Regions from separate parts of the Streptomyces sp. NPDC048644 genome, predicted to be linked through region 2. Evidence: riboswitches for the same ligand, from Rfam matches in the RefSeq annotation. Region 2 holds a riboswitch; the other holds the start of a gene.

Region 1 (15,513 bases), on a different contig from region 2:
CGCCGCCGATGAGCGGTGCGCCGGACGCTTCGCCCCGTACGTGGGGAAGGTCGGCAAAGAGCAGTCGGTCGCTGATGCGGCCCTTCATGGCGAATCGCCCGGCAATCTGCCGTTGACTCTCCGACAGGACCGAAACGGCCCATAGCGGCTGTTGCGCCAAGAGGTCGTCCATCCGGGAGTCGTTGCGAACGCTCACCATCACCAATGGTGGGTCCAATGACACGGAGACGAACGCGGTGGCGGTCATGCCGACGTCCTCGCCGTGCGGTCCTTCGTCCGCGGCGTGCGCGGTGATCAGTACCACCCCGGCGGCGAGGCGGGACAGGGCGGCTCGGAACTCGTCGTCACTCACCCCATCAGAATGGGGGATCAGCGCGCCGTCCGGTACGGATGCGGGGGTGACGACGGGGGCGCCGGCGGGTGCGGCGGCGGGGCTTTTCGTGAACACGCCATGAACGCTAACCTCATCCGCCCTGAGGGCGCATCGGACCGGGGGACCACTCGTGTCCTAGGTCTGACGGCTGAGTTGGCGGGCGCCGGAATTTGCTTTCAGGAAGTGCAGGAATGTCAACGCCGGGGTTCCCGGGGTGGTCGTCAACTACACTTCACATTCTGTGACTTGAGTCACAGCGCACGGTAATTGTTGACCCTGTGTACCGAGTGGGCAGCTCACTGTGATTCAGTGGCCGTGGAATCGGACGACAAAGAATCTCTGGAGTTGCTGTCGAGGTCTCGGGGAGAGCGAGCGATGGAGGCCGAGTCGGAGCCGTACGTCCGTCTTGCGACCCTGCGGCAGCTGCACCAAGTGGTCGCCGAGCTGAATACCGCACGTAGCCTGGCGGACACCTTGCAGACCGTCGCCGACGGGGCGACCACGGGGCTCGGCTTCGAGCTGGCCGCGGTCAACCTCGTCCGCCCCGACGGCGACCTCGTCGTCGCCGCGGTGGCCGGCAGCGCGGGCGCCGAGGCGCTGATGGCCGGGCGGGTCGGCTCGCGCGCCTCCTGGGAGCGCCGGCTGGCCATGGGCGAGCGGTGGGGCGAGCTGTGCTTCATCCCGCACACCGAGGGCTGGGTGCTGGACGACGACGACGTACCGCAGTGGCACACCGCGGGGCCCGCGCCCCGCTTCGTCGACGAGTGGCATCCGATGGACCGGCTCTTCGCGCCCATGTACGCCGCGGCCAACGGCAGCGGCGAACTCCTCGGAGTGATCTCCGTCGACCGGCCGCGCAACGGCCGCCGCCCCGGTGCCTGGGGCCAGGAAGCGCTCCAGATGTACGCCTTCCAGTCCGCCATCGCGATCAGCAACGCCCGGCTGCGGGCGAACATGCAGCGGGCTCTGGTCCGCCTGGAGCGCGAACAGCAGGCGCTGCGGGCCAGCGAGGAGAGCTTCCGGCAGGCGTTCGAGTACGCGCCGAGCGGGATGGCCGTGGCCGAGATGGGCGGTGACCAGCACGGCAGGCTGCTGCGGACCAACGACGCGCTGTGCCGGCTGCTGGGCCGCCCGGCGTCCGCGATGCGCCGCTACTCCTTCTCCGACCTCGTGCACCCCGAGGACATCGGCACCCTGCTGCGCACCTCGGCCGAGGGCGGCAGGGCCGAGCTGCGGCTGGCCCGCAGGGACAGCACGTACGTGTGGGTCTCGCTGCGCAACTCCGTCGTCGCCGACACCGCCGACGGGCCGCGGTTCCTGCTCACGCACGTCGAGGACATCGAGGACCGCAAGCGGCACGAACTCCAGCTCGCGCACCGTGCCAGCCACGATTCGCTGACCGGCCTGCCCAACAGCGCCGAGCTGCGGGCCAGGCTCGGTGCCCGGCTGTGCGGCTGCCCGCCGGGCTCGCCCGCCGACGCGTACGCGGTCTCCGCCACCGTCTTCGCCGACCCGTCGGATCCGCACGGCTTCCGCGCCGACGACGAGGCGTTCGACGGCCTCGAAGGCATGGAGCGGTCGGTGGGCGGTGCGCTGCCGTACGACCATCACGTGCACACCATCGCGCCGGGGGACGGCCCCGCCGACGACGGTTCCAAGGGTCTCGCGGTCCTCTTCTGCGACCTCGACGGCTTCAAGTCGATCAACGACAGGTTCGGGCACCACACGGGCGACGCGGTGCTGATCGAGGTCGCCAGGCGGCTGACCAGCGGGGTGCGGGACGGCGATACGGTCGCCCGGCTCGGCGGCGACGAATTCGTGGTGCTGGCCGACGGTCTGGGCACCGCCGACGCCCAGGACCTCGCGGTACGGCTGCGGAACGGGATCATCCCGCCGATCCGGGTGGACGGCCGCGCGGTGCGGGTCGGCGCCAGCTTCGGGATCAGCTGGGCGAGCTGCGGGATGACGGCCGAAGAGGTCCTGGCCTCGGCGGACCAGCGGATGTACGTCGAGAAGCGCTCCCGGTCGAAGGCGAACCGGCGGGCGGCGGGCTGAGCGGGCGGCAGGCTGACGGGACCGGCCCTGGAGCGGGCCCCGTTGCCGCGTATCTCACACCCGCGGTATCGCTCCTCCTCACACCGGTCGTTCACCGATCCGTAGTGATCTTGTGGCTGGACGGACCCGGCGGGGGCCGGCGTCGAAGAGGTAGGCTGCGCCGATGCGGCGCGGCGCCGTCGGGGGCCTGAAAGACAGTTCGCGCAGACCTCTGCGCATGCGTACGGACGCGGTACATATCGCTGGGGAGTGACACGGAATGACGGCCGGCAACAATGGCGCGGACACGCCGGAGAACGACGACCCGTTCGGCTATCTCTACCGCTCGGAAGGCGGCGAGGGCGGCGCGGGAGCGGCGGGCGACGGTGGGACGGCGCGGCAGCCGGGAGTTCCGCGGACCTCCTACAACCAGGTGCGCGCGGTCGGCGAGCGGCAGTACGGCGGCCAGCAACAGGCCCCCCAGCAGCCCGCGTACGGCCGTCCGCACGCCAACTACGCCGCTCCGGAGACGCTGCCGGGCGGCGGCGACCGCCCCCAGTCCGGCCGACCGCTCCAGGAGCAGGAACCGCGGCGCAGCCACAAGGGCCTGCTGATCGGTGCCGTCGCGGTGGTCGCGGTGGTGTGCATAGGCATCAGCGTCGCGATGATCACCAACAACAAGGGTGACAGCACCGACGACCAGGCGGGCAAGAAGGAGCCGACGGCGGGCGAGAGCGTCAAGCCGAGCGACAAGCCGTCCGGCAAGCCCAGCGACGCCCCGCTTCCCAAGGACGACGCGGGCAGCCTCAAGCTCCAGGGCGGCGCGACCACGGCGAAGGACCTTCCGGGTGCGCGCTCGGCGGGCGGCACGTACGTCGCGGGCATGAACGCCCAGGGCGCGTCCGCGACCTGGACGCTGGACGTCCCCGAGCCCGGCGCCTACAAGATGTGGGTCGGCTACAACGTGCCGGGCGAGGACGAGAACCTCACGGTGACGGTCAACGGCAAGGCGCAGACGCGGCCCATCAGCATGGGCAACTTCGCGAACGCCGAGAAGGGTTCCTGGGACAGGTGGACCAAGACCTGGGCGCGCGTCGACCTGGACAAGAAGAGCGGGAACACCGTCATGCTGTCCTGCGAGGACGGCAATAAGTGCAATGTGAATCTCGATCAGATCTGGCTGGAGAAGAAGCTCTAGCAGCCGCCCGGGGCCGCCGCATCATGCGGCCGGAACCGGATGGTCCGTCACTTCCACGCGCGGCAGCAGCTCTTCGTAGGTCGCCGCGTCGAACTCCCCGGCGGCCGGTGCGCGTACGGTCGCGGCCGACAGGGCCACCGCGCGGGTGAGCCGGTCGGGCCAGGGGAGCCCTTCGACCAGTCCGGACAGCAGGCCGGCCACCGCCGAGTCGCCGGCGCCCGTGGGGTTGCCCGCGATGCGCCGGGGCGGGGCGGCCTGCCAGGTGCCGTCCGACGTGACCGCGAGCATGCCGTCGGCGCCCAGGGACGCGACCACGGCGTGCGCGCCGCGGCGGCGGGTGTCGCGGGCGGCGCGCAGCGGTTCGGTGGAGCCGGTGAGGGCGGCGAGTTCGTCGGCGTTGGGCTTGGCGAGGTCGGGGCGGGCGGCGAGGCCGCGGCGCAGCGGTTCGCCGCTGGTGTCCAGGAGGACGGGGACGCCGGCGCCGCGTGCGGCGCGGGTCAGCCGGGCGTAGACGTCGACCGGTACGCCGGGAGGCAGGCTGCCGCAGAGCGCCACCGCCCGTGCGTCGCCCAGGAGTTCGCGGTAGGTGCCGAGGAAGGCGTTCCATTCGGCGGGGGAGACGGTCGGGCCCGGTTCGTTGAGCTGGGTGGTGTCGCCCGATGCGGCGTCGACGACGGCGATGGTGCGGCGGGTGGTGCCGCCGACGGGTACCAGCGCGTCGGTGACGTCGGTCTCCTGGGCGAGCAGGGTGCGCAGTGCGTCGCCGGTGCCGCCGCCGGCGAATCCGGTGGCGACGGTGCGGTGGCCGAGCGCGGTGAGCACCCGGGCGACGTTCAGGCCCTTGCCGCCGGGGCGTTCGACGACTTCGGTGACGCGGTGCGTGGTGTGCGGGCGCAGCTGCGGTACCCGGTAGGTGACGTCCAGGGCGGCGTTCAGCGTGACCGTGAGGATCATGATTCCCCCTCCCGCGCCGTGCTCGGACGGCTGTGCCGATGGGGCAGCCGCCGGCCGGGCAGTGGTTGGCCGGACGGCCGTCGGGCGGACGGCCGCTGGTCTGGCAACCGCGCTCGGCGGCAGCGTACGGACAAGTGCGCGAGAGATCATGCCATCGCGGACGGCGGTTGGCCCAGACCCGGGCCGACCGCCGTCCGCTGAACGGCGGTTCGGCCCGCTGCCTCACGGTCCGTCAGATGCCGGCCGGGCGGACCACCCAGGCGCCGCGGCGCATCACGCCGACCACTTCGTAGGCGGCGTCCAGGACCACCAGGTCGGCGTCCTTGCCCGCTTCCAGGGAGCCGGTGCGGTCGTCGATGCCCAGGAGGCGGGCCGGGTTGGCGGAGAGGGCCTGTACGGCGTGTTCGACGGGGAGCCGGTCGACGGTGACAGCGCGGCGGAAGGCGCGGTCGAGGGTGAGGGTGGAGCCGGCGATGGAGCCGGCCGTGGGGCCTTCGCTGATCCGGGCGACGCCGTCCTTGACCTCGACCCGCATCGGCCCGAGCGGGTACATGCCGTCGGTCATGCCGGCCGCGCCCATGGCGTCGGTGATGAACGCGACGCGTCCGGCGCCCGCGTCGCGGAAGGCCATCTCCAGGATGGCGGGGTGCAGATGGGTGCCGTCGTTGATCAGCTCGACGGTGACCCGCTCGTCCTCCAGGAGGGCGAGGACAGGTCCCGGCGCGCGGTGTCCCAGGGCGGGCATGGCGTTGAAGAGGTGGGTGGCGACGGTGGCGCCCGCGTCGATGGCGTCGCGGGTGGCGTCGTACGTGGAGTCGGTGTGGCCGACGGCGGCGATCACTCCGGCGTCGGCGAGCAGCCGTACGGATTCCAGGCCGCCGGGCAGTTCGGGGGCGATGGTCATCATCCGGGCGGTGCCGCGGGCGGCGTCGACGAGCTTGCGCACGTCGGCCGGGTCGGGGTCGCGCAGCAGCTCGGGCTGGTGCGCGCCGCAGCGGTGCGGGGAGATGAAGGGGCCTTCGAAGTGGATGCCGGCCAGGTCGCCCTGCTGGACGAGTTCGGCGAGTACCGCGGCCTGCCTGCCCAGTTCGTCGAGGTCGCCGGTGACGGTCGACGCGACCATCGATGTGGTGCCGTGCCTGCGGTGGGTGGCGGCGACGGTCAGGCACTCCTCCGGGTCGGCGGACGAGAAGGAGCCGCCGCCTCCGCCGTGGACGTGCACGTCGACGAAGCCGGGGACGATCAGATGGCCCGTCAGGTCGACGACGGTGCCGGCCGTGCCGGGGTCGCCTTCGCGGCCGGCCACGTCGGCGATGCGGTCGCCTTCGACGGTGATCCGGCCGCCGTCGACGACGCCGGAAGGCCGGGCGATGCGGGCGCCGGCCAGGGTGGTGCGCAGGCCGCCGGGCCGCCCCGCGGATTGTTGCTGTGCCATCAGGCCGATACCTCCGTGGAGAGAAGATCCCAGGCGAGCAGTCCTGCGCCCAGGCAGCCGGCGGCGTCCCCGAGTGCCGCCGGAACGATCGAGGGGAGGCGCTGGAAGGTCACGCGCCGGCGGACCGCTTCGCGCAGCGGCACGAAGAGCGTGTCGCCCGCCTCGGCGAGGCCGCCGCCGATGATCAGCGTCTGCGGGTCGAGCAGGGTGAGTCCGGTGACCAGGCCGTCGGCGAGCGCGTCCACGGCGTCCTGCCAGACGGCTGCGGCGCGCGGGTCGCCCGATGCCACGGCCTTGGCGGCGTCCGCCGCGCCCGCCTGCGGGTCGCCGCAGGCCGCGGCCCAGTCGCGGCCGACGGCCGCGGCGGAGGCCAGCACCTCAAGGCAGCCGCGCTGGCCGCAGCCGCAGGGCCGGCCGCCGGGCCGTACGACGATGTGGCCGATCTCGCCCGCGCTGCCGTGCGCGCCGGCTTCGATGCGGCCCTCGATGCCGATGGCGCCCGCGATGCCGGTGCCCAGCGGGACGAACAGGAAGCGTCCGGCGCCCTGGCCCGCGCCGATGCGGCCTTCGGCGAGGCCGCCGGTGCGGACGTCCTGGCCCAGGGCGACGGGCACGCCGCCGAGGCGTTCGGACAGCAGCTTCCGCATCGGGACGTCCTGCCAGCCGAGGTTGGCGGAGTAGACGGCGATTCCCGCGCCCTCGTCGACGATGCCGGGGACGGCGACTCCCGCGGCGGCTGCGGTGCTGCCGAACCTGGCCCTGCCGATGTCCCGCAGTTCGGCGGCGAAGCCGAGGATGGCGTCGACGACGGCTTCGGGACCGCGTTCGCGGCCGGTGGGGCGGCGTGCTTCGTAGAGGAGGGTGCCGTCCGCTCCCGCGAGGGCGGCCTTCATTCCGGTGCCGCCCACATCAAGGGCGATGACGTGTTTCACGGGAACAGTTTCGCGCGATCCGCCATGAAAGGTCTAGTCCACTCGCCGTACCGCCTGTCGTTCACCAGAATTTATCCTTGGTGCAACCCCATGATTTTTTTGACGCAAAACTGCTGTGACCTGCGCCTCCCTGGGGCGATACCCCAGTAATTCGGGAGGTGGTGTAGACCTTGTGTCGGTATGCGGGGAGACTCGCTGCCCATGCCGGTGGAGGGCGATCCCTGAAGCCGTACGGCAAACCGGGTACTTACACATCATTCGGGACAAAGGGCGGTAACAGCAGTGCAGCGGCGGTACGTGACCTTGGCGGCGGCGGGACTCGCCACCGCCATGACTCTGACCCTGACCGCCTGTGACGGGGGTCCGGGCGGCGACGACAACGTCACCCTCAAGCTGATCGCGGCGGACTACGGCGACGGCAAGGCCACCAGCTCCCAGCACTACTGGGACGAAGTGACCGACGCCTTCGAGAAGAAGAACCCCGGCATCAAGGTCGACGTCGACGTCTACAGCTGGACCGAGGTCGACAAGAAGGTCGCCGGCCTCGTCAAGGACGGCCACGCCCCCGACCTCGCCCAGATCGGCGCGTACGCCGACTACGCCGCCAAGGACCAGCTCTACAGCGCCGACCAGTTGCTCTCCATCCCGACCCAGGCCGCCTTCACCCCCGCGCTCGCGGAGGCAGGCGAGTACCACCGGATCCAGTACGGCATGCCGTTCGGCGCCAGCACCCGCCGCCTCTTCTACAACAAGAAGCTCTTCGCCGATGCCGGCATCACCGAAGCCCCGCAGAGCTGGGACGACATCGCCGACGACGCCGAGCTGCTGAAGGCGCACGGCGTCAAGATGCCCTACGCGCTGCCGCTCGGCCCGGAGGAGACCCAGGCCGAGACCATGATCTGGATGCTCAGCGGTGGCGGCAGCTACACCGACCAGATCGGCAAGTACACGATCAACTCGCCGGAGAACGTCAAGACCTTCGAGTGGCTGCAGCAGAACCTCGTCGGCAAGGGCCTGACCGGCGGCGACCCGGCCGGCCTCAACCGCGAGGAAGCCTTCCAGGCGTTCGCCGACGGCGACGCCGCCATGCTCAACGGCCACCCGACCCTGATGAAGCAGGCCGCGGCCAAGGGCATCGACTACGGCACCGCCGACCTGCCGGGTGTCAACGGCAAGGCCAAGGCGACCATGGGTGTCGCCGACTGGATGATGGCGTTCAAGCAGAACGGCCACCGCAAGGAAGCCGGCAAGTTCCTCGACTTCGTCTACAGCGACGGCAACGTCCTGAAGTTCTCGCACGACTACGGGCTGCTGCCGGTCACCACCACGGCATCCCAGAAGATGGCGGCCGACGACAAGTTCAGCACGCTGCACAGCTTCCTCAAGCAGCTCCGCGACGCCCAGTTCTACCCCGCGAACAAGATCTCCTGGCCGATGGTCTCCAAGTCCGTCAAGGCGAAGATGGGCGCCGCGGTCGGCCCCAAGGGCGACCCCAAGAGCGTGCTCACCGAACTGCAGAACGCCGCGGACACCACCGACAACACCAGCGAGTGACCGCCGCCGCCTCCGCTCCGGGCGGCGGGCCTCCGGCGCTGTCGGACCGTGGGCTTATCGTGGAAACGTGACGACGGGTGGTGCGGAAGCGTGATGACGAGCGGTGCGGGAGGCGGCGCGGAGGGGGGCACCCCCGAGGCGGACGGCGGCGCGGACGGCGACGGCGGAGCGGGCGGGCTCTCGGCGCGGGACGCGGCGGTGCTCGCCACGGAGCGCCGCTCCTGGCCGTCGCGCGGTCCCAAGGACCGTTACATCCGCGAGCGGCTCGGCCTCTCGCCGACCCGCTACTACCAGCTCCTGAACGCACTGTTGGACGACGTGCGCGCGCTGGAGCACGACCCGGTCACCGTCAACCGCCTCCGCCGGGTGCGCGCCGCCCGCCGCACCCGGCGCTGACGTACCGGGCTCAGGGCCGCTCCGGGGCGGCGCACACCCCTCGCGTCACACCGCCCCACCGGTAGGCTCGGCGCCATGGGCAGCTCCCCGAACGCCGCACCACAGCCGCAGGAACCCGCCCCGCAGGGCCCCGGCCCCCGCGCCCTCCCCGAGCCGCGCACCGCAGCAGGCCGGGCCGGTCTCGCCGCGCTGCTCGCCGAGCCGCAACGCGCCGTGATCGCCCTCGACTTCGACGGCACGCTCGCCGCCATCGTCCCCGACCCGGAACAGGCCCGCGCGCACCCCGGCGCCACCGCGGCGCTCGGCCGCCTCGTCCCGCGGCTGCGCGCCGCCGCTGTGATCACCGGCCGCCCGGCCGAGGTCGCGGTCCGCCTGTCCGGCGTCACGGGCGCCCCGGGCCTCGACCACCTCGTCGTACTCGGCCACTACGGCGCCGAGCGCTGGGAAGCCGCGAGCAACACCGTCCACGCGCCCCCGCCGCCGCCCGCCGTCGCCGCCGTGGCAGCCGAACTCCCCGGCGTGCTGGCCGCTTCCGGCGTCTGGCACGGCCCCTGGACCGAGACCGCGATCGAGACCAAGGGCGGTCGCGCCCTCGCCGTGCACACCCGCCGCGCCCCCGACCCGCAGGGCGTCTTCGACCGGCTGCGCGAGCCGCTGTCCGCGCTCGCCGCCCGCCACGGCCTGATCGTCGAACCGGGCCGCCTCGTCCTGGAACTGCGCCCGCCGGGCATGGACAAGGGCGTCGCCCTCACCGACTGGGTCCGCGAGAGCGGCGCCCGCACGGTCCTCTACGCGGGCGACGACCTCGGCGACCTCGCCGCCTTCGACGCCGTCGAACGCCTCCGCGCCGACGGCCTCACCGGCCTCCTGGTGTGCAGCGGCAGCGCCGAGGTCGCCGAACTGGCCGCCCGCGCGGACCTGGTGGTCGACGGGCCCGATGGCGTGGTGGCGCTGATCGAGGGGCTCGCGGACCGGCTCGCGGCCACCTGAGGACGGCGGCGGGCCGACAGTCGTCCCCCCCGCGGCAACACCCGGGTCAGCCGCCCCTGCCGTGCCGCCTGAAGCGCTCGCCCACCATCCCCTGATCGGTCTCCCACCACGGCCGGGTCAGCTCAGGCTGCGGCGCGCCGGACCCGCCCGCAGCGCCGGTCCCCACGGCAGTGGCCGTCCCGCCCGCAGGTGCCAGCTCGCGGTCCAGCCGGGCGTCCAGCGCCTTCGTACGGGCACGCTCGGACCGTACCCACTCCGCGAACACCGCGATCAGGAACGGCAGTCCGACGACCTCGGCGATGGTCAGCATCAGCCCGCCGCCGATCATCTGGTCGCGCTCCGGGCTCGGATCCCAGGGCCGGTGCTGCGAGGCGTACCAGCCGCCCGCGATCATGGTGCTGCTGGTCATCACAACGATGCCGGGCACCGCGTCGACCAGCCCGTCGACCAGCACCAGCAGCGCCCGCACCGGATGGCTGCACCACGACGGCAGCAGCGCCTCGCGGGTGAGCATCGGCAGCACGAAAAGGCTGCCGACGACCAGGAGTTGCAGGTACATCAGCTCGTGCAGCGGGCCGTGCCGCAGTGCCGTCGGGAAGTACGGCGTGAAGTAGACCGCCAGCTCGGACGCGAGCACCAGCACCGTGCTGACCAGCGGGAAGGTCAGCAGGCGCAGGGCACGGCCGGTCAGCCGCGCGCGCAGCCACCGGGCGGCCGGCCGCTCGTCGGGCAGCGCCCGCAGCGCGAGGGCCAGCGGGTCGCCGAGCGCCAGGCCGAGCGGCGCGATCAGGTCGAGCACGACGTTCTGCACGGCGGCAGGCCAGAACAGCTCGTGGTCGTAGACCGCGAGCCCCGACATGGTCGCCACCACGATGCCGCCGAGCCCGATCCCCGCGAACGCCGCGGTCCGCGCGAGCGGCCACCGTTCGCCCCGCCGCGCGAGCCGCACCAGACCGCAGGCGTAGAGACCGCCCAGCACGAGCACCAGCGCCAGGGCGTACGGATCGAGCTGCCAGCTGTCGGCCAGCCGTCCCGCGGTGAGTTCCGGGAGGCCGGCCGCAATCGTTGTACCCGTCACGGATCACACGCTAGACCCGGCCCCGCGACGGTGGCGGAGCGGGTGCCGGGCGGTCAGCAGGACCGGCCCTCCAGCGCCCTCAGCTCCTCCAGTTGCGCCAGGAACCAGCGGGCGGGCGGCAGCGCGGTGGCGGCTGCGGCCAGGCGTTCGGTGCGGGCGGCGCGTTCGGCGTCCGGCATCGACAGGGCCGCGTGGAGGGCGTCGGCGGTGGCGTTGATGTCGTACGGGTTGACCGTCAGGGCGTCATCGCCCAGCTCCTCGTGGGCGCCCGCCTCGCGGGAGAGGACCAGGGCGCAGCCCGTGTCGGAGACCACCGGGATCTCCTTGGCGACGAGGTTCATGCCGTCCCGGATCGGGTTGACCAGGGCCACGTCGGCGATCCTGTAGGCGGCGAGCGAGCGGGCGAAGTCGTCCTTGACGTGCAGCACGACGGGCCGCCAACCGGGCGTGCCGTACTCGGCGTTGACCGCTTCGGCGACCCGCTGCACCTCGGCGGTGTAGTCGCGGTAGACGGCCAGGTCCTGGCGGGAGGGGTAGGCGAAGGCGATGTGGACCACGCGCTCGCGCCATTCGGGGTGGTCGGCGAGCAGCCTGCGGTAGGCGTGCAGGCCGCGCACGATGTTCTTGGAGAGTTCGGTGCGGTCGACGCGGACGATGGTCCTGCGGGCCGGGGCGCCGCCGCGCTCGCCGTCCACCTGGGCGCGCAGCGCCACGAGCCGTTCGCCGACGTCGGGACGGTGCGCACGCTCGTGCAGGAACCCGGCGTCGGCGCCCAGGCCGTACACGCCGATGCGGGCCTCGGCGATCTCGCCCTCCGGGCCGAGCGCCGCCCGGCAGCAGCTGCGGAACGCCCGTGCCCAGCGGTGGGTCAGGAAGTTGGTGCGGTCCGCGCCGAGCATGCCGCGCAGCAGCTGCCGCTGGATGTCGTCGGGCAGCATCGCGAAGTACTCGGCGGGTGCCCACGGCGTGTGGGAGAAGTGCGCGATCCGCAGGTCGGGGCGGAGTGCGCGGAGCATCCCTGGGGCCAGCGCCAGGTGGTAGTCCTGGATGAGGACCGCGGCGCCCGGTGCGGCGGCCTCGGCGAGCGCGTCGGCGAAGGCCGCGTTGTACGCCTCGTAGGCCGCCCACTGCGTACGGAAGTCCGTATCGAAGGCGGGTTCCAGGGGCGTCTGGTAGAGCATGTGGTGGACGAACCACAGGACGGAATTGGCGATGCCGTTGTAGGCGGCGGCGTGCACCTCAGCGGGGATGTCCAGCATCCGGACGCGCTGTCCACCGGTGTCGTCCGGGTCGAGATCGCCGCCGGTGCGCCGGACGGCCGCGCGGTCGCCGTCGCCGAGCGCGGCGCACACCCAGACCGCGTCGGTGTCGGGGCCGATGGCCGACAGGCCCGAGACGAGACCGCCGCCGCCGCGCTTGGCGGTCAGCGCGCCGTCAGCCGCCCGGGTGTAGGAGACCGGACCGCGATTGGAGGCGACGAGCACCTCGGCAGGCTTGCGTGCGGAGACCATGCGGCGAGAGTAGACGGACGGAGTGCCGCCCGCCCGCCTTCAGGCCGCCCGGCGTTCCGCGTACTCCGGTATTTCGGCCATCGGGGGCCGTTCCTCGGTGTCCACGTCGGTGGTGCGGGGCACGAAACCGGATTCGCCGCGGTCGAACTGGGTGAGCCGGGGCCGCACCAAGTGCCCGCGGGCCAGCCGGAGTTGGGCGGTGCGGTAGATGGCAGCCGCCATCCGGCCGAGTGCCTGGCCGTCCTGGTGGCGGTGCTTGCGGACGCCGACGTCCACCTGGGCGAGCGCGTCCAGGCCGACGGTGTGCAGGGCGTCGACCAGGAGGCCGAGCTCGACGCCGTAGCCCACCGGGAACGGCAGGCGCTCCAGCAGCGAGCGGCGGGCCGCGTACTCGCCGCCCAGGGGCTGCACGAAGCCGGCCAGTTGCGGCCAGTGGAGGTTGAGGAGGGGGCGCGCCACCAGTTCGGTGACCCGGCCGCCCTGCCCGGCACCGGAGCCGGGCGCGCCGCCGGTCTCCAGCGGCCGGTCGTACATCGCCTTCACGAACTGAATGTCCGGATCGGTCAGCAGCGGGCCGACGATGCCGGAGACGAAGTCCGGCGAGAAGGCGCGCAGGTCGGCGTCGACGAAGCAGACGATGTCGCCGCGGGTCGCCAGCAGCGAGCGCCAGAGCACCTCGCCCTTGCCGGGGAGCGCGGGCAGCCGGGGCAGGACGGTGTCACGGTGCACGACGCGCGCCCCGGCCGCCGCCGCGACCTCGGCGGTGCGGTCGGTGGAGCCGGAGTCCAGCACCACCAACTCGTCGACGAGGGGCACATCGGGCGTCATCAGGGCGGCGCGGATGGCCGCGGCGATGGTGCCGACCGTGGCCTCCTCGTCGAGTGCGGGCAGCACCACGCTGACCGTCCTGCCGGTCTGCCGCTTGGCGTCGAGCAGTTGCCCGAGCGGGCGGTCGGCAGCGGACCAGGAGCGGTGCTCAAGCCAGCGCTCCACCTCTTCCAGCACGTCTTCGACTCCTCGGTGCGCGCCGTATCAGCGGCGCATGTGATCCATCTCGCGGTTCGGACGACTATCTCAACCGTCAGGGCCTTCGGTTACAGTCTTGAACAACGCGGACGACCGTCGCATGCCGGGGTCTCCGCACCACAAACGCCTGGGATTGTGCCCAGTGCCATACCGCTCATCCAGAGGGGCAGAGGGATACGGCCCGTTGAAGCCCCGGCAACCCTCCAGCCGGTCTTGCCGCCAGGACGTGAACGTCCCGCGCGCGTGAGGCTCCCGGCTAGGGAAGGTGCCAAATCCGTCTCGTGGCGAGATGCGCCCCGAGGAAGATGAGGAGAAAGGGCCTCCCTCCATGGCTGTGCAAGCTACTGAAGTCACCGAAAACGCTCCCTCCGTCGCTCTGGGTCCTGCCGTCGCGCTCTCCTGCCGCGAATGCGGCGAGCGTTTCGACCTCGGCCCGATCTTCGCCTGTGCGACCTGTTTCGGGCCGCTCGAAGTGGCGTACGACCTGCCGAGTGGCGACCCCGAGGGGCTGCGGAAGCGGATCGAGGCCGGTCCCGACAACATCTGGCGCTATGCGCCGCTGCTGCCCGTCCCCGAGGACGTGGCCGAGAAGCCGAACCTCAACCCCGGCTTCACCAAGCTCGTCAAGGCCGACAACCTCGCCCGTGAGCTGGGTGTCACCGGCGGCCTGTACGTCAAGGACGACTCAGGCAACCCGACGCACTCCTTCAAGGACCGGGTCGTCGCCATCGCCGTGGAAGCCGCCCGCGCCTTCGGCTTCACCACCCTGTCCTGCTCCTCGACCGGCAATCTCGCCGGCGCGGTGGGCGCGGCGGCGCGCCGGGCCGGCTTCAAGTCCTGCGTCTTCATCCCGCACGACCTGGAGGCGGGCAAGGTCGTCATGGCCGCGGTCTACGGCGGCGACCTGGTCGGCATCGAGGGTAATTACGACGACGTCAACCGCTTCTGCAGCGAGCTGATCGGCGACCCGCTCGGCGAGGGCTGGGGCTTCGTCAACGTCAACCTCCGTCCGTACTACGGCGAGGGCTCCAAGACACTCGCGTACGAGATCTGCGAGCAGCTGGGGTGGCGGCTGCCGGACCAGATCGTCATTCCGATCGCGTCCGGATCGCAGCTGACGAAGATCGACAAGGGGCTGAAGGAGCTGATCGCCCTCGGCCTCGTCGAGGACCGGCCCTACAAGATCTTCGGCGCCCAGGCGGAGGGCTGCTCGCCGGTCTCGACGGCGTTCAAGGCCGGTCACGACGTGGTGCGCCCGCAGAAGCCGGACACCATCGCCAAGTCGCTGGCGATCGGCAACCCGGCCGACGGTCCCTACGTCCTGGACATCGCGCGCCGTACCGGCGGTGCGGTGGAGGATGTGAACGACGAGCAGGTCGTGGACGCGATCAAGCTGCTGGCCCGGACGGAAGGGATCTTCGCGGAGACCGCGGGCGGCGTGACCGTCGGCGTGACCAAGAAGCTCATCGATGAGGGTCTGCTCGACCCGTCCCTGACCACCGTCGTCCTGAACACCGGTGACGGCCTCAAGACGCTTGACGCCGTCGCCCCGACCACGGGCCCCACGGCCACCATCCGCCCGAGCCTGGACGCGTTCCGCTCGGCCGGTCTGGCCGGCTGACCCGTCCCGCCCGCCGCCGCTCGCCCGGCGGCCCCCGAACCCGCAGTCGTATTCCGTAGCCGTTGGAAGGCAGAACCCATGAGCGTCAAGGTCCGCATCCCCACCATCCTCCGCACGTACACCGGTGGCCAGGCCGAGGTCGCGGCCGAGGGCGCGACCCTCTCCGAGGTGATCGGCGACCTGGAGAAGAACCACCAGGGCATCGCGGCCCGTGTGCTGGACGACGCGGGCAAGCTGCGCCGCTTCGTGAACGTGTACGTCAACGACGACGACGTGCGCTTCGAGCAGGGCCTTCAGACGCCTACGCCGGACGGTGCGGGCATCTCGATCATTCCGGCGGTGGCGGGAGGCTGCTGACCGTCCGAGGGGCGCTGCCCCTCTCGGAAGGAGTGCGCCGTTCAATTCGCGCCA
Region 2 (15,513 bases):
TGTCCGACGGCTGGTTCCACACCGGCGACATCGGCACCCTCGACGAGGACGGCTACCTCGCCATCACCGGGCGCAAGAAGGAAATACTGGTCACCGCTGGCGGCAAGAACGTCGCCCCTGCGGTGATCGAGGACCGCATCAGGTCGCACGCGCTGATCGCCGAATGCATGGTCGTCGGCGACGGCCGCCCGTTCATCGGCGCGCTGATCACCCTCGACGAGGAGTTCCTGCCCCGCTGGGCCGAGGAGCACGGCAGGCAGGGCACCACCGCCGCCGCGCTCGCCGGCGACCCCGAGCTGCTCGCCGCCGTGCAGCGCGCGGTGGACGACGGCAACGCCGCGGTCTCGAAGGCCGAATCGGTGCGCAAGTTCCGTATCCTGCCGACCCAGTTCACCGAGGAGTCGGGACACGTCACGCCGTCGCTGAAGCTCAAGCGCAACGTCGTGGCGAAGGAGTTCGCCGAGGAGATCGAGGCCATCTACCGCGGCTGACAAGGCTGTTGGGCACGGGCGGGACGCCGCGGGCGCCCCGCCCGCGGCCTACAGCAGTTCCTTGAGGCGCTCGGCAAGCAGGTCCCAGCGCCACTTCTCCTCCACCCAGGCGCGGCCCCGCTCGCCCATCCTGCGGCGCAGCGCCGGATCTTCGAGCAGCGCCACGATCCGTTCGGCGGCGGCAGCCGGGGAACCGCCTGGCACCACCCAGCCGGTCTCGCCGTCCCGCACCGCGTCCGGCGCACCGCCCGAGTCGCCCGCGACGACGGGCAGGCCGGTGGCGGACGCCTCCAGGTAGACGATGCCCAGGCCCTCCACGTCGAGGCCGCCGCGCCGGGTGCGGCAGGGCATCGCGAAGACGTCACCGGCGCCGTAGTGGGCCGGCAGCTCGTCCCAGGGCACCGCGCCGGTGCAGCGCACCGCGTCCGCCACCCCCTTGGCCGCCGCCAGCGCCCGCAGCTCCTTCTCGTACGGGCCGCCGCCGACGATCAGCAGCACCGCGTCCGGCACCGCCGCCAGGATCGCGGGCATCGCCTCGATGAGGGTGTCCTGCCCCTTGCGCGGGACGAGCCGTGAGACGCACACCACGACCGGCCGGTCCGTGAGCCCGAGCCTGGCCCGTACCTCGTGGCCGCCGGAGCCGGGGTGGAAGGTCTTCTCGTCGACGCCGGGCGGGAGTTGGGCCATCCGCCCGGCCGCTTCGGGGGTGAGCGCGGCGGCGATCCGCGACCGGGTGTAATCGCCGAGGTAGGTGAGGGTGTCGCAGCCCTCGCCGATCCGGCGCAGCAACTGCCGGGCGGCCGGCAGCTGCGCCCAGCCCGCCTCGTGGCCGTGCGTGGTCGCGACGATCCGGCGGGCGCCCGCCGACCGCAGCGCCGGCGCCATCAGACCGAGCGGCGCGGCGGCACCGAACCACACCGACCCGCAGCCGTGCTCCCGCAGCAGGCCCGCGGCCCGCCGGGTGACCCGGGGCGTCGGCAGCAGCATCGTCGTACGGTCGCGGATCACCGGGAACGGCTGCTCGGCGTCGAACGCCGCGGTGGCCTCGACGCCTTCCCTGCTGCGCTTCCAGGTCGAGGCGTAGACGACGACCTGGGTGGGGTCGAGCCGCAGCGCCATGCTGTGCAGGAACGCCTGGATGCCGCCGGGGCGGGGCGGGAAGTCGTTGGTGACGATGAGGGTCTTGTGCACGCTGGTCTCTCGGCGTCGGTCTCGGCGGCGGGCCCGCCAGGTCGTGAGGGCCCGCCGCCGACAGTACCGGCTCGGCTCGCGCGGCGGCCCGGTGGCGGCCCGCGCCCGGACCCGTCCGGCATCATGCAGGGACGCCCCGTGGCGGCGGGCGGCAAGGGCAGGACCGGCCGGCAAGGACGCGTTGACGATGACATCCCGCGGCACCCGCGGCACCCCGCGGGCGGTGCTGCTCCCCGTGACAGCGTGGGCGGCGACCCGCGCCGTGCTGCTGCTGTGCGTCCTGAAGGTGCTGGTGGTGCCGGGGCCCGACGTGACCGGTGATGTGTCGGTGATCTACCAGGGCTGGTCCGACGTCCTGCGGACCGGCACCTTCCCGGTGGACGACGTCACCTGGCAGTACCCGCCGGGCGCCGCCCTCGCCGTCCTCTCCCCCACCCTGCTGCCGTTCCTCGGCTACGCGCACGCCTTCTTCGTCCTGCTGCTCGCCGTCGACGCCGCCGTCCTCGCGCTGTTCCTGCGGGCGGCCCGGCGTCCCGGCAACCGGCAGGCCGGCGCCTGGGCCTGGGTCGCCGGGGTCGCGCTGCTGGGCCCGACCGCGTACGCCCGCTACGACCTGATGGTCACCGCCGTCGCGGTCGCCGCCCTGTTCGCCGCCGCGCGCAGGCCGCGGGTGGCCGGTGCCCTCATCGCGTGCGGCACGCTGCTGAAGGTGTGGCCAGCGCTGCTGCTGTGCGGGGCCGCGGTGCGCGGCGGGCGGGCGCGGGCGCTGTGGCGCACCGCGGCACTCTGCACGGCGGCGCCGACCGTGTGCTGTGTGGCCGCCGCGCCGGGCGCCCTGTCCTTCATCGGCGCCCAGCGTGGCCGCGGCACCGAGGTCGAGTCGCTCGGCGCCCTGGTCCTCCATGTCGCCCGGCACTTCGGCTGGAGCGGCCGGGTGCTGCTGAACTACGGCTCGATGGAGTTCGTCGGCCCGCTGGTCCCGCAGGTCAGCGCGGTGGCTCTCGCGCTGTCCTGCGCCGCGTTCGGCTGGCTGCTGCTGTGGCGGATGCGGGCGCGGGCGCTGACCGCCACCCTGTGCGCCGACGCCGCGTTCACCGCCGTGCTGCTGTTCACCACCACCAGCCGTGTGATCAGCCCGCAGTACCTGCTCTGGCTGGTGGGGCTCGCCGCGGTGTGCCTGACGGCGCGGGCGGGGCGGCAGGGCCTGCCCGCCGTCCTCGTCCTGCTCGCCACCGGTGTCACGTTCCTGGAGTTCCCGCTCGGCTTCGCCCACGTCGTGGCGAGCGACGGCACGGGCCTGACGGTGCTGCTGCTCCGCAACGGCCTGCTGGTCGCGGCCTGCCTGCTCGCCTGCCGCCGGCTGTGGCGGGCGACGGCGGCGCCCCCTGCCGCCCACCGCGCGGACGGCGGGCCCGCCGGGGAGGTCACCGCCGACCGCGCCCAGGTCAGCTCAGCTCGCCCTTGACGTAGGCCCGCCATCGCCGGGTGAACTCCGTGATGCCGATGCCGAGTTGGGCGCGCATCGTTTCGTCGATGCGCGTGCTGCGGCCGGCCGGCTGCCGGTGGTCGTCGGTGCCGTCCCGGGCGGACGGCGGGGCGGCCGTGCGCGCCACCGGGCGGGCCGCCGGGCCGTTGCCGCCCGGGGTGGCCGCGCTGTGTCCGGCCGCCCGGTAGAACGCCCGCAGCTTCGCCTCGCCCCACTTGTCGGCGATCATCCGGCAGGCCAGCCAGCCGCCCTCGTACGCGGTGGCCAGCCGGTCGGCGCCACCGGTGAAGCCGAAGTCCGCGTCGGTGGGGAGCTGCTGCGGCGGACGGCCCGTCGCCACCGCGCGGGAGAGTTCCGGCGCCGCGATGCCGGCCCTGCGGTCCTTGCCGCGGTAGGCGACCCAGTCGGCGAACCCTTCGGAGAGCCACAGCGGCGTCGATCCTGTGGTGTCCGTGCGCGTGGCGACATGGGTGATCTCGTGGGTGAGCACCACCGCGCGCCCCAGGTCGTTCAACTCCTCGTAGGCGTCCGGGTTGACGATCACCCGGTCCGCGGGCGCCTTGGCCGCCGCGCCCGCCTCGCCGGTGGTCACCGCCGCGATGCCGGTGTAACCGGACGCGTCGCCGCTGCCCAGCAGCTGCGCCATCTGCGCCACGGAATCCGGGGCCTCCACCACGACCTGCCCCGCCCAGGCCCCCTTCCAGGCCGAAGAGACGGCCGGCACCGCGGCGTCCGCCCGCTTCGCCAGATCGCGCAGCCGGCCCGGGTCCGCCGCGCCGCCCAGCACCAGGCTGTGCCGGCCGCGGACCACCCGCACCGGGCCCTGGTCCCACAGCTGACGGGTGCCGGTGTGCCCGGCGGCCGTCGCGTCGGTGTCCGACGAGATCCGCCAGCCGCCGCCGCGCCGGGTCAGCGTGAGGTACTGCACGGAGGTGACCGGCTCCGCGTCGTAGCCCTTGAGGCGGTAGCTGAGCTTGACCTTCGCCGCCAGCCGCTCGCCGTCGCCGGGCGGCAGCGGGAAGGCGTCGGTGGCGACCAGGTCGTAGCGCCAGCCGGTCAGCGGCAGCCCCGCGAGGTTGCCGAACATCCGGCGCTGGCGGTCACGGTAGCCACTGGGCCGCGGGTCGACGGAGGCGAGGAAGGCGGCCTCGTCGTGCTGCGCGACGGCCCGCGCGCGGGCCGCGAGCATCCGCTGGACGTCCGGGTGGCGGGACTGCGGCGGCGCGCCGCCCGCACAGCCGGCCAGGGAGGCGAGCAGCGCGATGACCAGCACGGCGCAGCCCGCCGTCCGGGCCCGTGACGGGTGTCGCGCACCTCGCTGACCTGCCATGCGGCCGATCGTATGCGCGGGCGCTCGGGGGCAAAACCGCTGGGGCTCCGGTCAGGGCCGCACCACGGACGTGACCGGCATCATGCCCACCGACTCGTAGCGCACCGGCGCACCGGGGTGCGGGGCGTGCACGACCTGCCCGCCCCCGACGTACAGCGCGACGTGGCTCGCGTCCGACCGGTAGATGACGAGGTCTCCGGGGCGCGCCTGACTGAGCGGCACCCGCCGTCCGGCGCCCCGCTGGGCCTGCGAGGTGCGCGGGATGGAGACACCCGCCCGGCCGTAGGCCCATTGGGTGAGGCCGGAGCAGTCGAACGAGGAAGGCCCGGTGCCGCCCCAGACGTACGGGGCGCCGAGTGCGCCGACCGCCGCCCGGACGGCCGCCGCGGCCCGCCCCGACGGCGCCACGGCCCCGCCGGTGTCGGGAACCACCCCGGCCCGCCCGTCGTCCCGCGACGACCGGTAGGCGGTCCTGGCGTCCGTGGGCATGTCCTGCAACATCCGGCGGGCGGCGGCCAGTTTGCGCTGGACCTCCCGCTTGTGGCGGGCCATCGCCTCGCGGCCCGCGGCCAGCTCGGCGAGGGTGTGCGCGGTCTCGCTGCGGTGCTGGTCCAGCACCCGGCGGGCGGCCAGCAGGGCGCGCAGTTCGCCGGCCCTGCTGCGGTGCAGCCGGTCGAGGGTGGCGGCCTTCTCCAGGTAGGCGCCGGGGCGTTCGGAGAGCAGCAGCCGGAGGGTGGGGTCGATGCCGCCGGCCCGGTAGTCGGCGGCGGCCAGCGCGCCGACCTTGCCGCGCAGCCGGTTGACCCGCTCCTGCGCGCGGGCGGTGCGGTCCTGGAGGTTCGCCGCCCGCACCCGCAGCTCATCGGTCCGCTCGTCGGCGCCGTTGTACTTCTCGGTGGCCCGCTCCGCCTGGGCGTAGAGCGCGTCGACGCGGGCGGCTGCGGCACGGTGATCAGCGGTCGGGTCGGCGGTGGCGGGGGCCGCGGAGAGGGTGGCCGCCGCGGTCGCCAGTACGGCCGACAGCGCGGCGGCCCGTGCGCGGGTGAGCGGTCCTGGCTGCGAGGTACGGCGATGGGACACGCGGGCCGCACTCCCTTCCGTGCAGCCCCTGCCGTCCGGGAGGACGGTCGTGACCGGCGGCTGCGAGGGCAGACAGTAACCGGGCCACTACGCGGCGGCCAATAACCCCTGCCGGTACGCAAAATGCCGCCCCGCCGGTGACTGTGCAGGTCACCGGCGGGGCGGGAAGTCAGCGGAGCGAGCCGCAATTCGCCCGTTCGGGCGGCAGGTTGGGCCGTGTCAGGGCCGCACGCCGTACTGGAACGGCATGTTGTTGATCGATTCGTAGCGCACCGATGCGCCCGGCTTGGGGGCGTGCAGCACCGTGCCGTTGCCCGCGTACAGGCCGATGTGGTGCAGGTCGCCGTAGAAGAGCACCAGGTCGCCCGGCTTGAGCGCGCTCTGCGATGCGATCCGGGTGCCCGCGCCGGCCTGCGCCTGCGAGGTGCGCGGCAGCGACTGGCCGGCCTGCTGGTAGGCCCAGGAGGTCAGGCCCGAGCAGTCGAAGGACGACGGTCCGGTGTCGCCCCAGACGTACGGCGCGCCTATCTTCGACTGGGCGGCGGCCAGGGCGGCTGCGCCGCGCTGCGAAGCGGGCACGTCGTCACCGAGGTTGACCCGGTCGTTGCTGCGGTCGGCCCGGTTCTCCTTGGCCTGGAGGGCGGCCTTCTCCTTGGCCGTCAGGGTGTTCAGCAGCTCCTGGGCCTTGCCGAGCTTGCCCTTGATCTCGTCCTTCTTCTCGCCGAGCGCCTTACGGGTGTCGGCGAGGTCCTGGATCTTGCTCGCGGCCTCCGCGCGCTCCTGCGCGAGGCGGCGCTGCTTGTCCGCGATGACCTTGAGCTGGTCGGCCTGCTTGCCGCTCAACTGGTCGAGCGTGGACGCCTTCTCCAGGTAGGTGTCCGGGTCTCCGGAGAGGAAGAGCTGGACCGAGGGGTCGATGCTGCCGCTGCGGTACTGGCCGGATGCGACCGCTCCCAGGCCCTTGCGCAGCTGGTTCAGCTCGTCCTGGCCGCGGGCGACCTTGTCCTGGAGGTCCGCGACCTCCTTCTGGAGCTTCTCCTGGTCTTCCTTGGCCCCGTTGTACTTCTCGGTGGCCTGCTCGGCCTGCTCGTAGAGCTTGTCGACCTCGGACTTCACGTCCTTCTTCGACTGCTCGGGGGCGGCCTGGGCGGCCTGGGACGAGAGGGCAACGGCAGCGGCGGCGGTCGCGGTGAGCACGGTCACACGAATACGGCTCGGCTGCTTGGGTCGACGGTGGGACGCCACGAAGGCGAGCTCCTTCTTCCTCCAGCCGCCTACCGGGAAGTGGGGGGGTGAGACCCCGGCTCCGCGTGAACGCCGCGGACTCGGCGGTTCCTTCACTGTTCATCCCGGTTGGATGATCAACTGCATGAAGGTTCGAGGCCCGACCTTAGTGACCGAGTTGTGATCGCTTCAAATCCTCACGGGAAAAAAACGGTCCGTCAGCCCGAGGTTTTACCAACATCACACAGGCAGTAGCGGGGATTTGACAGCCAGAGACGAAGCAACGGACATATCGCCGCCGCGTCAGGTCCTGGCAAGTCGCTTGAGGAGCAGGGCCGATGCGACCGGACGCGCGCCGGCTTTCGCGACCCCGTCGGCCACTTCCCGGTCCGTGGAGACCACGACGACCGGACGGCCCGGCGGTTCGGCCCTCACCAGCTGACGGATCAACTCGTCGGCCGTCACACCCGGTTTGCTGAACAGCACCCGCACCCCGCGCGGCGGCGCCAGCAGCACCGGCGCCGCCAGCTCCGCACCGTCGAAGACGCAGGTCATCTCCGCGCCGGTCTGGGCGGCGAGCACCGCGAGGCCGCCCAGCAGCCGCAGCCGCTGCTTCTCCAGCGGCATGGTCGGATAGCCGGTCTTGGTGACGTTGTAGCCGTCGACCACCAAGTGGGCCTGCGGCAGCGCCAGAAGCTGGTCGAGCAGCGCCGGATCGGTCTCCGACAGCGCGCGGGTGGCGATGTCCTTGGGCGTCATCCGGCCGGGGGCGACCGCGTCGACGGTGTCCGCCGGATGCACGTCGGCGGGCGGCAGCGCCAGCTCCCTGCGCAGCCCCTGGGCGGCGTCCAGGACGGTGTCGAGCAGCAGCCGCACCCGCATGTCCTCGGTGCTGCGCCCCTCGCGGGCGGCCCGCCTGCTGGTCTCCAGCGCCGTCTCGGCCTCGGCGATGCGCGCCTTGAGCCGGCGCACCTCACTGTCCGCCGCGGTCTTCTCCGCAGCCGCCCTGGAGCGTTCGGCCTCCAGCGCCGACTCGGCCTTGCGCACCGTCGCGGCGCCGCGCTTGACGTCGCTCTGGGCGCTGCGCAGCTTGCGCTGGAGCGATTCGTTCTCCTTGCGGAGCCCGTCCAGGTCGGCCCGCACCCGTTCGGCGTCGGCGCGGGCATCCGTACGGGCCTGCGCCAGCTCGTCGCGCAGCCTGACCAGTTCCCTGTCGGCCTCTTCGCCGGCCCGCTCGGCGCGCGCCCGCTGGGCCTCCTCGCCGGCCGCAGCGACGAGCTTGACCCAGCCGTCGGGGCGGAGCACGTACGCCGCAGCGGCGACGTCCAGCGGGTCGGCGGCGGCGGGCGGGGTGCCGTTCTCCAGGGCGCCGGCCAGCTCCGGCTGGGCCGCGCGGACCTTGCCGGCGATCCGCTGCCGGAACACCGCGTCGCTCTCCAGCGCGGCAGCCATCGCGTTACCGGCGAACTTGGCCCGGCGGGTGGGGGTGAAACGGGCGTACTGCCGCAGCGGCGGCGGGAGTTCGGCCACCGTCAGGGCGCCGAACGCGTCCGCGGCGAGCGCCACGACACGGCGCCGTACGCCCTCGGGCAGCGGGCTGTCGAGGGCCTCTTCGGCCACCCGGCCAGGCGCGTCGTCGTGCTCCGCCCCCGGCTCCCCTGCTGGACGCTCCACCACGGCTGTCTCGCTCCGATCTCAGGTGCTCGCGCCCGGCCGGTCCACCAGCTCGATCTGGTCGACCGCGTTGCACCAGCGGCAGCGCACGGACTCGATGCTCTCACTGAGCACCTCGCGCTCCTCCACCTTCGGCTCCCCGGCGAGGTCGAGGTGGAGGTACTCCACGACCTTCGACCGGCGGGTCACATCGAATCGCGTGAGGTTGCCGCACAGGGTGCAGCGCCACCGGGTTCCGTCCGTCGGCACGGGAACAGCCATCGTGATCGTCCTCTTTCCTGTTCGAGCGTGGTGACCGAAGCTGCGGGCTCACGCGGTGCGCCGTCGGACTGCGGAAGAACGCAAAGTACTGCCCGTAACCCTACGGCCTGACGAAGGGCCGGTGCGGGCACCGTCCAGGAGGTGCCGTGCGGCGAGGCAGTCTGTCCCGATTGCCCGCATTACGTCATGATCGCTTCATGATGGCGCCGCCTCTGCCTCCCCCGCCACCCCACTCCCCCCGGTCCCCGAGGCCCCGGTCGGACCCGCCCGCGACCGCCGGCGCGCTCCGCTCCGCACGCTCCCTGACCGCGGTGTTCTCCCGCATGACGAACGTCCTGATCGGCCTGTGCTGCGCGCTCTTCGCCCTCAGCCCCGCCTCGGGCCTCAACCACCTCTACGGCACCGGCGACACCCTGCTCCAGGCACAGACCGCCTACTTCGCGCACTGGGGCGTGATCCCCCGCGACCTGTGGAGCGGCTCACCGCACGCCCTGCTCACCCCGCTCACCGCCCTGTTCGTGCACGGCAGCTGGCTGCACCTGCTCGGCAACGTCCTGTTCCTCTACGTCTTCGGCGGGATGGCCGAGTCCCGGATGGGGCGGCTGCCGTTCACCGTCTTCTACCTCGGCACCGGCTACCTGGCCCTGCTCGGCTACGCAGCCGCGCACGCCACGTCGGGACAGACCCTGGTCGGCGCGTCCGGCTCGATCTCCGGCGTGCTGGGCGCCTTCCTCTACCTCTTCCCCAAGGCCCGGGTGACCAGCATCTTCCCGTTCCTCTTCTTCCTGCCGCTGCGCTTCCCCGCCTGGATCGTGCTGCTGTTCTGGTTCGTGCTCCAGTGGCTGGCGGCCCAGCGCGACCCCAGCGGCCCCGGCGTCGCCTACCTCGCCCATGTGGTGGGCTTCGCCCTCGGCTTCCTCTACGCGTGGGGCCGCTACCGGGGCGCTAGTGTGGTGGCCACCAGGGGGAACACACCGGCGACCGAGGGAGAGAGCCAGCAGTGATCACGTCGATCGTGCTCATCAAGACCAGCGTGGACCAGATCCCGGAGATCGCCGAGAAGATCGCCGCACTGGAAGGCGTCAGCGAGGTCTACTCCGTCACGGGCGCCCACGACCTCATCGCCATGGTCCGCGTCGCCGCCCACGACGATCTCGCCGACGTCATTCCCGGCCGGATCAGCAAGGTGCCGGGTGTCGCCTCCACGGAGACCCACATCGCCTTCCGCACGTACTCCCAGCACGACCTGGAGGCGGCGTTCGCGATCGGGCTCGACGCGTAGGCGCTGCGCTGGGCCGTTTCCCACGTTGCCGGCTTTCCCGCCGTGGGGGTTTTCCGCCGTTGTGCCTGCGGCGGGCCGTTGTCGCTGCGCGGGGCTGTTCGGGTGAGGGGCCGGACCTCCGGACTTCGTCCTGCGGTCCGGCCCCTCCCGTGTGTGTGGGGGGAAGAGGGTGGGGTGCGCGTCGTCGGTCGGGCGCGCCTCTGTCTCCTCAGCGGGTTGCGTCGGGGACGCAACGGCCTTCCTCTGTGCGGTAGTTCCAGCGGGCGCCGTCCGTCACCAGTTCCTTCACGGCCCGTACGAAGCGGTCGATGTGCTCGTCGGGGGTGCCGGCGCCGAAGCTGACCCGGATGGCGTTGAGCGAGCGCTCGCCGGGGGCCGCCTCGGGGGCGCCGCACTCGCCGGGCTCGTCCGGTTCGCCGCCCAGCAGGGTGCGCACCAGCGGGTGCGCGCAGAACAGGCCGTCGCGCACGCCGATGCCGTACTCGGCCGACAGCGCAGCCGCGAAGTGCGAGCTGTTCCAGCCATCGACGACGAACGAGAGGACGCCGACCCGCGGGGCGTCGTCGCCGAACAGCGACAGCACCCTGACCTCGGGCACCTCGGCCAGGCCCGCCGTGACCCGGGCGATCAGCTCCCGCTCGCGGGCGACCAGGGTGTCGAATCCGGCCTCGGTCAGCGCCTGGCAGGCAGAGGCGATCGCGTAGGCACCGATGACGTTCGGCGAACCGGCCTCGTGCCGGGCCGCGCTGGTGTGCCACTCGACGTCCACGCCGCCGTCCGTACGCCGCGCGACCTTGCGGCTGGCGCCGCCGCCCGCCAGGTACGGCTGGGCCTCCCGCAGCCAGTCGGCGCGGCCGGCCAGCACACCCGAGCCGAACGGCGCGTAGAGCTTGTGTCCGGAGAAGGCGATCCAGTCCACGTCGAGTTCGGCGATGTCGACGGGGTGGTGCGGGGCCAACTGCGCGGCGTCCAGGACGATCCGGGCGCCGTGCGCGTGCGCGGCGGCGGCCAACTCGCGCACCGGCCACAGCTCACCGGTCACGTTCGAGGCACCGGTCACGCAGACCAGGGCGGGTCCGTAGGGCTCGCGCGCGGCGAGGGCCGTCTCCAGCGCGTCGACGGCCTGCTGCGGGGTGCGCGGCGCGTTGAGGTACGTCACCTCGACGCCGGGGCACTGCTCCCAGGGCAGCAGCGACGCGTGGTGCTCGGTCTCGAAGACGAACACCCGGGTGTGCGGGGGCAGTACGGCGGCCAGCAGGTTCAGTGAGTCGGTGGTGGACCGGGTGAAGACCACCTGGTCGTCGGGGCGGCATCCCAGGAAGTCCGCGATCGTGGTGCGGGCGTTCTCGAACAGGTCGGTGGAGAGCTGCGAGAGGTACCCGGCGCCGCGGTGCACGCTGCCGTAGTACGGCGCGTAGCCCGCCACGTCGTCCCAGACCCGCTGGAGCGCCGGGGCGCTCGCCGCGTAGTCCAGCGCGGCGTAGTCGACCTCGCCGCCGGTGACCAGCGGCACCAGGACATCTCGCCCCAGAACGGCCAGCGGGGCACAAACGGAACTGTCGGCGGCAACGGCGGAAACAGGCATGGCGAACTCCCGTGAGAGAAAGGCGAATTCACTGCGTGCGGGCGTACGGCAGCGCGGCGACGCAGTGTGAAAGGAAAAAGCAGAAAGCGGAAAAGGGGCCTTCGGGCCCTATCGCATTCGCTGGTTCACGGAAGATCTCCCTCGAAGACCAGGATCCCTGGCGAGGGATCCGCGCTTGCCGCAGACCTCGCTGACTGCGGCCTGGTCATCACCCGGGGCACCCCGCCACGGACGGAGGGTTGCCGGACAGCGGGCCGGGGCCATATCGCTGTCACTCGTGACCTGGGCAGAATCATGCCACACGCTCCGTACGGCGCAAGCCCGGTCCAGTTTTTGAGATCAAACCGGGCCGGGCTCACGTCCGCACGCCGCAACTGCGGCGCCACACTCAGGCGTTGCTGGCCGCCACCCAGCGCTCCAGGGCCCGCTTGGCCGCACCGGAGTCGATCGACTCGGCGGCCCTGCCGATCGCCGCCCCGATCTGCTCGGTCAGCGGCGCGTCGGTCAGCTCCAGCGCCACCAGCGCGGCGGCGGCGTTGAGCAGCACCGCCTCCCGCACCGGACCGCGCTCCCCGTCCAGCAGCCGCCGCGCCACGTCGGCGTTGTACGAGGCGTCGGCGCCGCGCAGCGCCGCCACGGGCACCAGCGGGATACCGACGTCCCGCGGGTCGAAGGCCACCTCCCGCACCGCGCCGTCGCGGACGATCCACACCCGGGACGTCGCCGTCGTCGTCAGCTCGTCGAGCCCGTCGTCGCCGCGGAACACCAGGGCGGACGAGCCGCGCTCGGCCAGTACACCGGCCAGGATCGGCGCCATCCGGGCGTCCGCGACACCGGTCGCCTGCGCCCGCACCTTGGCGGGGTTGGTCAGCGGGCCCAGCACGTTGAACGTGGTCCTGATGCCCAACTCCCGCCGGGCGGGTGCCACATGCCGCAGCGACGGGTGGAACTTCACCGCGAAGCAGAACGTGATGCCCGCTTCGTTCGCCACCTCGGCGACCCGCCGCGGCGACAGGTCGAGCGCGACACCCAGCTTCTCCAGCACGTCGGACGCGCCGCTCGCCGACGACGCCGCACGGTTGCCGTGCTTGACGACCTTCACGCCGGTGCCTGCCACCACGATCGACGACATCGTGGAGATGTTGACGGTCTTGGCGCCGTCACCGCCGGTGCCGACGATGTCCACGCTCGGCCCCGGCACCTCGATCAGCCGCGCGTGGTCGTACATCGCGCGCACCAGCCCGGAGATCTCCGCGACGGTCTCCCCCTTGGCCCGCAGCGCCACCGCGAAACCGGCGATCTGCGCGTCACTGGCCTCGCCGCGCATGATCCGGTCCATCGCCCAGGCCGTGTCGTCGGCGGCGAGGTCACGGCCCTCCAGCAGGGCGTTCAGTACGTCCGGCCAGGTGCGGGCCGCCACGCTGTCGCCGCCGACCGGGGTCACAACGTTCATGGTCCACACTCCTGGTTCGTGTCCTGCTTGTGGTCAAACCCTACCGAGCCGCCGGAATGCCGGAGGGCCCCGTCCGATCTCAGGACGGGGCCCTCTGGGTGGCGTCACTTACCGCCGTGCGTCACACGGCGTGGTGGTGATCAGTGGTGGCCGTGGCCACTGGTGATCTCCTTGTACTCCTCTGCCGTCGGCTTCGGGATGACGTTGTCCTCGCTGTAGTAGGACTTCGAGAGCTTGGCGCGCAGCTTCTTCGACCGCGACACCTTGCGCTCGACGCCGTTCTCGTCGACCTCCGGGCCCAGCTCCAGCGGCGTCGGCTGCTCGTGCTGGGTGAGCACGTGCAGCTGCTCCTGGTCCAGCGGCTCGTGGATCTCGACGAACTCACCGTGCGGCAGGCGCTTGATGATGCCCGACTCGCGGCCGTGCAGCACCTTGTCCCGGTCACGCCGCTGCAGACCCATGCAGATCCGCTTGGTGGCGATGAAGCCGAGCACCGGACCGGCGAAGAACGCGATCCGGACGAACCAGGTGATCGAGTTGATCGACAGGTGGAAGTGGGTGGCCCACAGGTCGTTGCCACCGCCGATGAGCATCACGAAGTACGCGATCAGCCAGGCGACACCGAAGCCGGTACGGGTCGGGACGTTGCGCGGGCGGTCCAGGATGTGGTGCTCACGCTTGTCACCCCGCACCCAGGACTCGACGAACGGGTAGACCGCGATGGCGACCAGGACCAGCGGGAAGATCAGGATCGGGATCAGCACACCGAAGTTGATGGTGTGGCCCCAGAAGTTCCACTCCCAGCCCGGCATGACACGCACCAGACCCTCGGCGAAGCCCATGTACCAGTCGGGCTGGGCGCCGGTGGACACCTGGTCCGGACGGTACGGACCGATCGCCCACACCGGGTTGATGCTCGCGATGGCGGCGATCACCGAGATGACACCGAAGACCAGGAAGAAGAAGCCTCCGGCCTTGGCCATGTAGACCGGCAGCAGCGGCATGCCGACGACGTTCTTGTTGGTCTTCCCCGCACCCGGGAACTGCGTGTGCTTGTGGTAGAAGACCAGGATCAGGTGCGCCACCAGCAGACCGAGCATGATGCCCGGCAGCAGCAGCACGTGCACCGTGAAGAACCTCGGGATGATGTCGTGCCCCGGGAACTCCCCGCCGAAGATGAACATCTGCAGGTACGAGCCGATCAGCGGCATCGCCAGGATGACACCCTCGATGAACCGCACACCGGTACCGGAGAGCAGGTCGTCGGGGAGCGAGTAGCCGGTGAAGCCGGTGAACATGCCCAGCACCAGCAGCAGGAAGCCGAACAGCCAGTTGACCTCGCGCGGCTTGCGGAAGGCGCCGGTGAAGAACACCCGCATCATGTGGACCATCATGCCGGCCAGGAAGATCAGGGCCGCCCAGTGGTGGATCTGCCGGATCAGCAGACCACCGCGGACATCGAAGCTGATGTCCAGGGTCGACTCGAACGCCTGGGTCATCCGGATCCCGTGCATCGGCACGTAGGAACCGTGGTAGGTGACCTCGGCCATGCTCGGGTGGAAGAACAGCGTCAGGTAGACGCCGGTCAGGATGATGATGATGAAGCTGTAGAGGCAGATCTCACCGAGCATGAAGGACCAGTGGTCCGGGAAGATCTTGCGCATGTTGGACTTGGCGAGGCTGTAGATACCCAGCCGGCCGTCGGCCCAGTCGGCGATCCGCTCGCCCCGCGGCGCCTGGCCGCGACGCGCGGTGGTCGCGCTCGTCTCGTTACTCATCCGCGCTCCCAGAAGCTCGGGCCGACGGGCTCCGCGAAGTCGCGCGCGGCCTCGAGGAAGCCGTCCTTCACCGTGATGTGCAGCTGCGGCAGGGCGTGACCGGCAGGACCGAAGATCACGCGACCACCGTCAGAGAGGTCGAAGGTGGACTGGTGGCACGGGCACAGCACGTGGTGCGTCTGCTGCTCGTACAGGCTGATCGGGCAACCCACGTGGGTGCAGATCTTCGAGTACGCCACGATGCCTTCGTGCGACCAGGCGAGTTCCTGCTTGTCCTTGATGTTCTGCGGCTGGATCCGCACGAGCATCAGGGCGTCCTTGGCAATGTTCTCGTTGAAGTCCTCGCTGTCCTCCTCCAAGCCCTCGGGCTTGGCGAAGGTGAGCGAACCGACCGCGATGTCCTCAGGACGCAGCGGGAGGTTGGTCGACTGGTTGACGAGGCGGATGCCCTTCTTCCAGCCGGTGGTCCGCAGCTTCTTCTCGGGCAGCGGACCGAGGTCGCGCAGCAGCACGACGCCGGAGAGCGGCACCAGGGCCAGCGCACCGAACATGGTGTTGCGGATCAGCTTGCGGCGGCCGAAGCCCGACTCCTTCGCACCCTGTGCGAAGTCCGCCAGGACCTTGGCCTTGACCTCGGGCTCGGCCTCGATCGGGTGCCGGTCGTCGGCGATCTCCTCG

Evidence for each region. A riboswitch is a leader RNA that binds a small molecule or an ion and turns the genes downstream of it on or off. The one in region 2 is predicted to bind S-adenosylmethionine.
Region 1: linked by a shared signal. The riboswitch ahead of thrC (threonine synthase) and the one ahead of ACGFNI_RS01680 (aminotransferase class V-fold PLP-dependent enzyme) in region 2 are both predicted to bind S-adenosylmethionine.

What each region holds. Positions count from the first base shown of each region.
Region 1 is NZ_JBICVO010000018.1:107,383-122,895, forward strand. Features, by position in the region: gene ACGFNI_RS30810 (flavin reductase family protein) at 1-448, opposite strand, end outside; gene cdgB (diguanylate cyclase CdgB) at 749-2,428, shown strand; gene ACGFNI_RS30820 (carbohydrate-binding protein) at 2,688-3,605, shown strand; gene ACGFNI_RS30825 (1-phosphofructokinase family hexose kinase) at 3,627-4,559, opposite strand; gene nagA (N-acetylglucosamine-6-phosphate deacetylase) at 4,792-5,994, opposite strand; gene ACGFNI_RS30835 (ROK family protein) at 5,994-6,926, opposite strand; gene ACGFNI_RS30840 (extracellular solute-binding protein) at 7,257-8,480, shown strand; gene ACGFNI_RS30845 (DUF3263 domain-containing protein) at 8,574-8,876, shown strand; gene otsB (trehalose-phosphatase) at 8,952-9,866, shown strand; gene ACGFNI_RS30855 (cytochrome c oxidase assembly protein) at 9,913-10,944, opposite strand; gene ACGFNI_RS30860 (trehalose-6-phosphate synthase) at 10,998-12,455, opposite strand; gene ACGFNI_RS30865 (glucosyl-3-phosphoglycerate synthase) at 12,495-13,460, opposite strand; SAM riboswitch class I at 13,633-13,793, shown strand; gene thrC (threonine synthase) at 13,810-15,102, shown strand; gene ACGFNI_RS30875 (MoaD/ThiS family protein) at 15,181-15,459, shown strand.
Region 2 is NZ_JBICVO010000001.1:360,269-375,781, forward strand. Features, by position in the region: gene ACGFNI_RS01630 (AMP-dependent synthetase/ligase) at 1-491, shown strand, start outside; gene ACGFNI_RS01635 (glycosyltransferase family 4 protein) at 540-1,682, opposite strand; gene ACGFNI_RS01640 (glycosyltransferase 87 family protein) at 1,870-3,147, shown strand; gene ACGFNI_RS01645 (hypothetical protein) at 3,128-4,498, opposite strand; gene ACGFNI_RS01650 (NlpC/P60 family protein) at 4,550-5,578, opposite strand; gene ACGFNI_RS01655 (NlpC/P60 family protein) at 5,798-6,823, opposite strand; gene ACGFNI_RS01660 (NYN domain-containing protein) at 7,106-8,479, opposite strand; gene ACGFNI_RS01665 (hypothetical protein) at 8,498-8,737, opposite strand; gene ACGFNI_RS01670 (rhomboid family intramembrane serine protease) at 9,061-9,741, shown strand; gene ACGFNI_RS01675 (Lrp/AsnC family transcriptional regulator) at 9,738-10,019, shown strand; gene ACGFNI_RS01680 (aminotransferase class V-fold PLP-dependent enzyme) at 10,228-11,604, opposite strand; SAM riboswitch class IV at 11,771-11,887, opposite strand; gene trpD (anthranilate phosphoribosyltransferase) at 11,993-13,057, opposite strand; gene ACGFNI_RS01690 (cytochrome bc complex cytochrome b subunit) at 13,198-14,835, opposite strand; gene ACGFNI_RS01695 (Rieske 2Fe-2S domain-containing protein) at 14,832-15,513, opposite strand, start outside.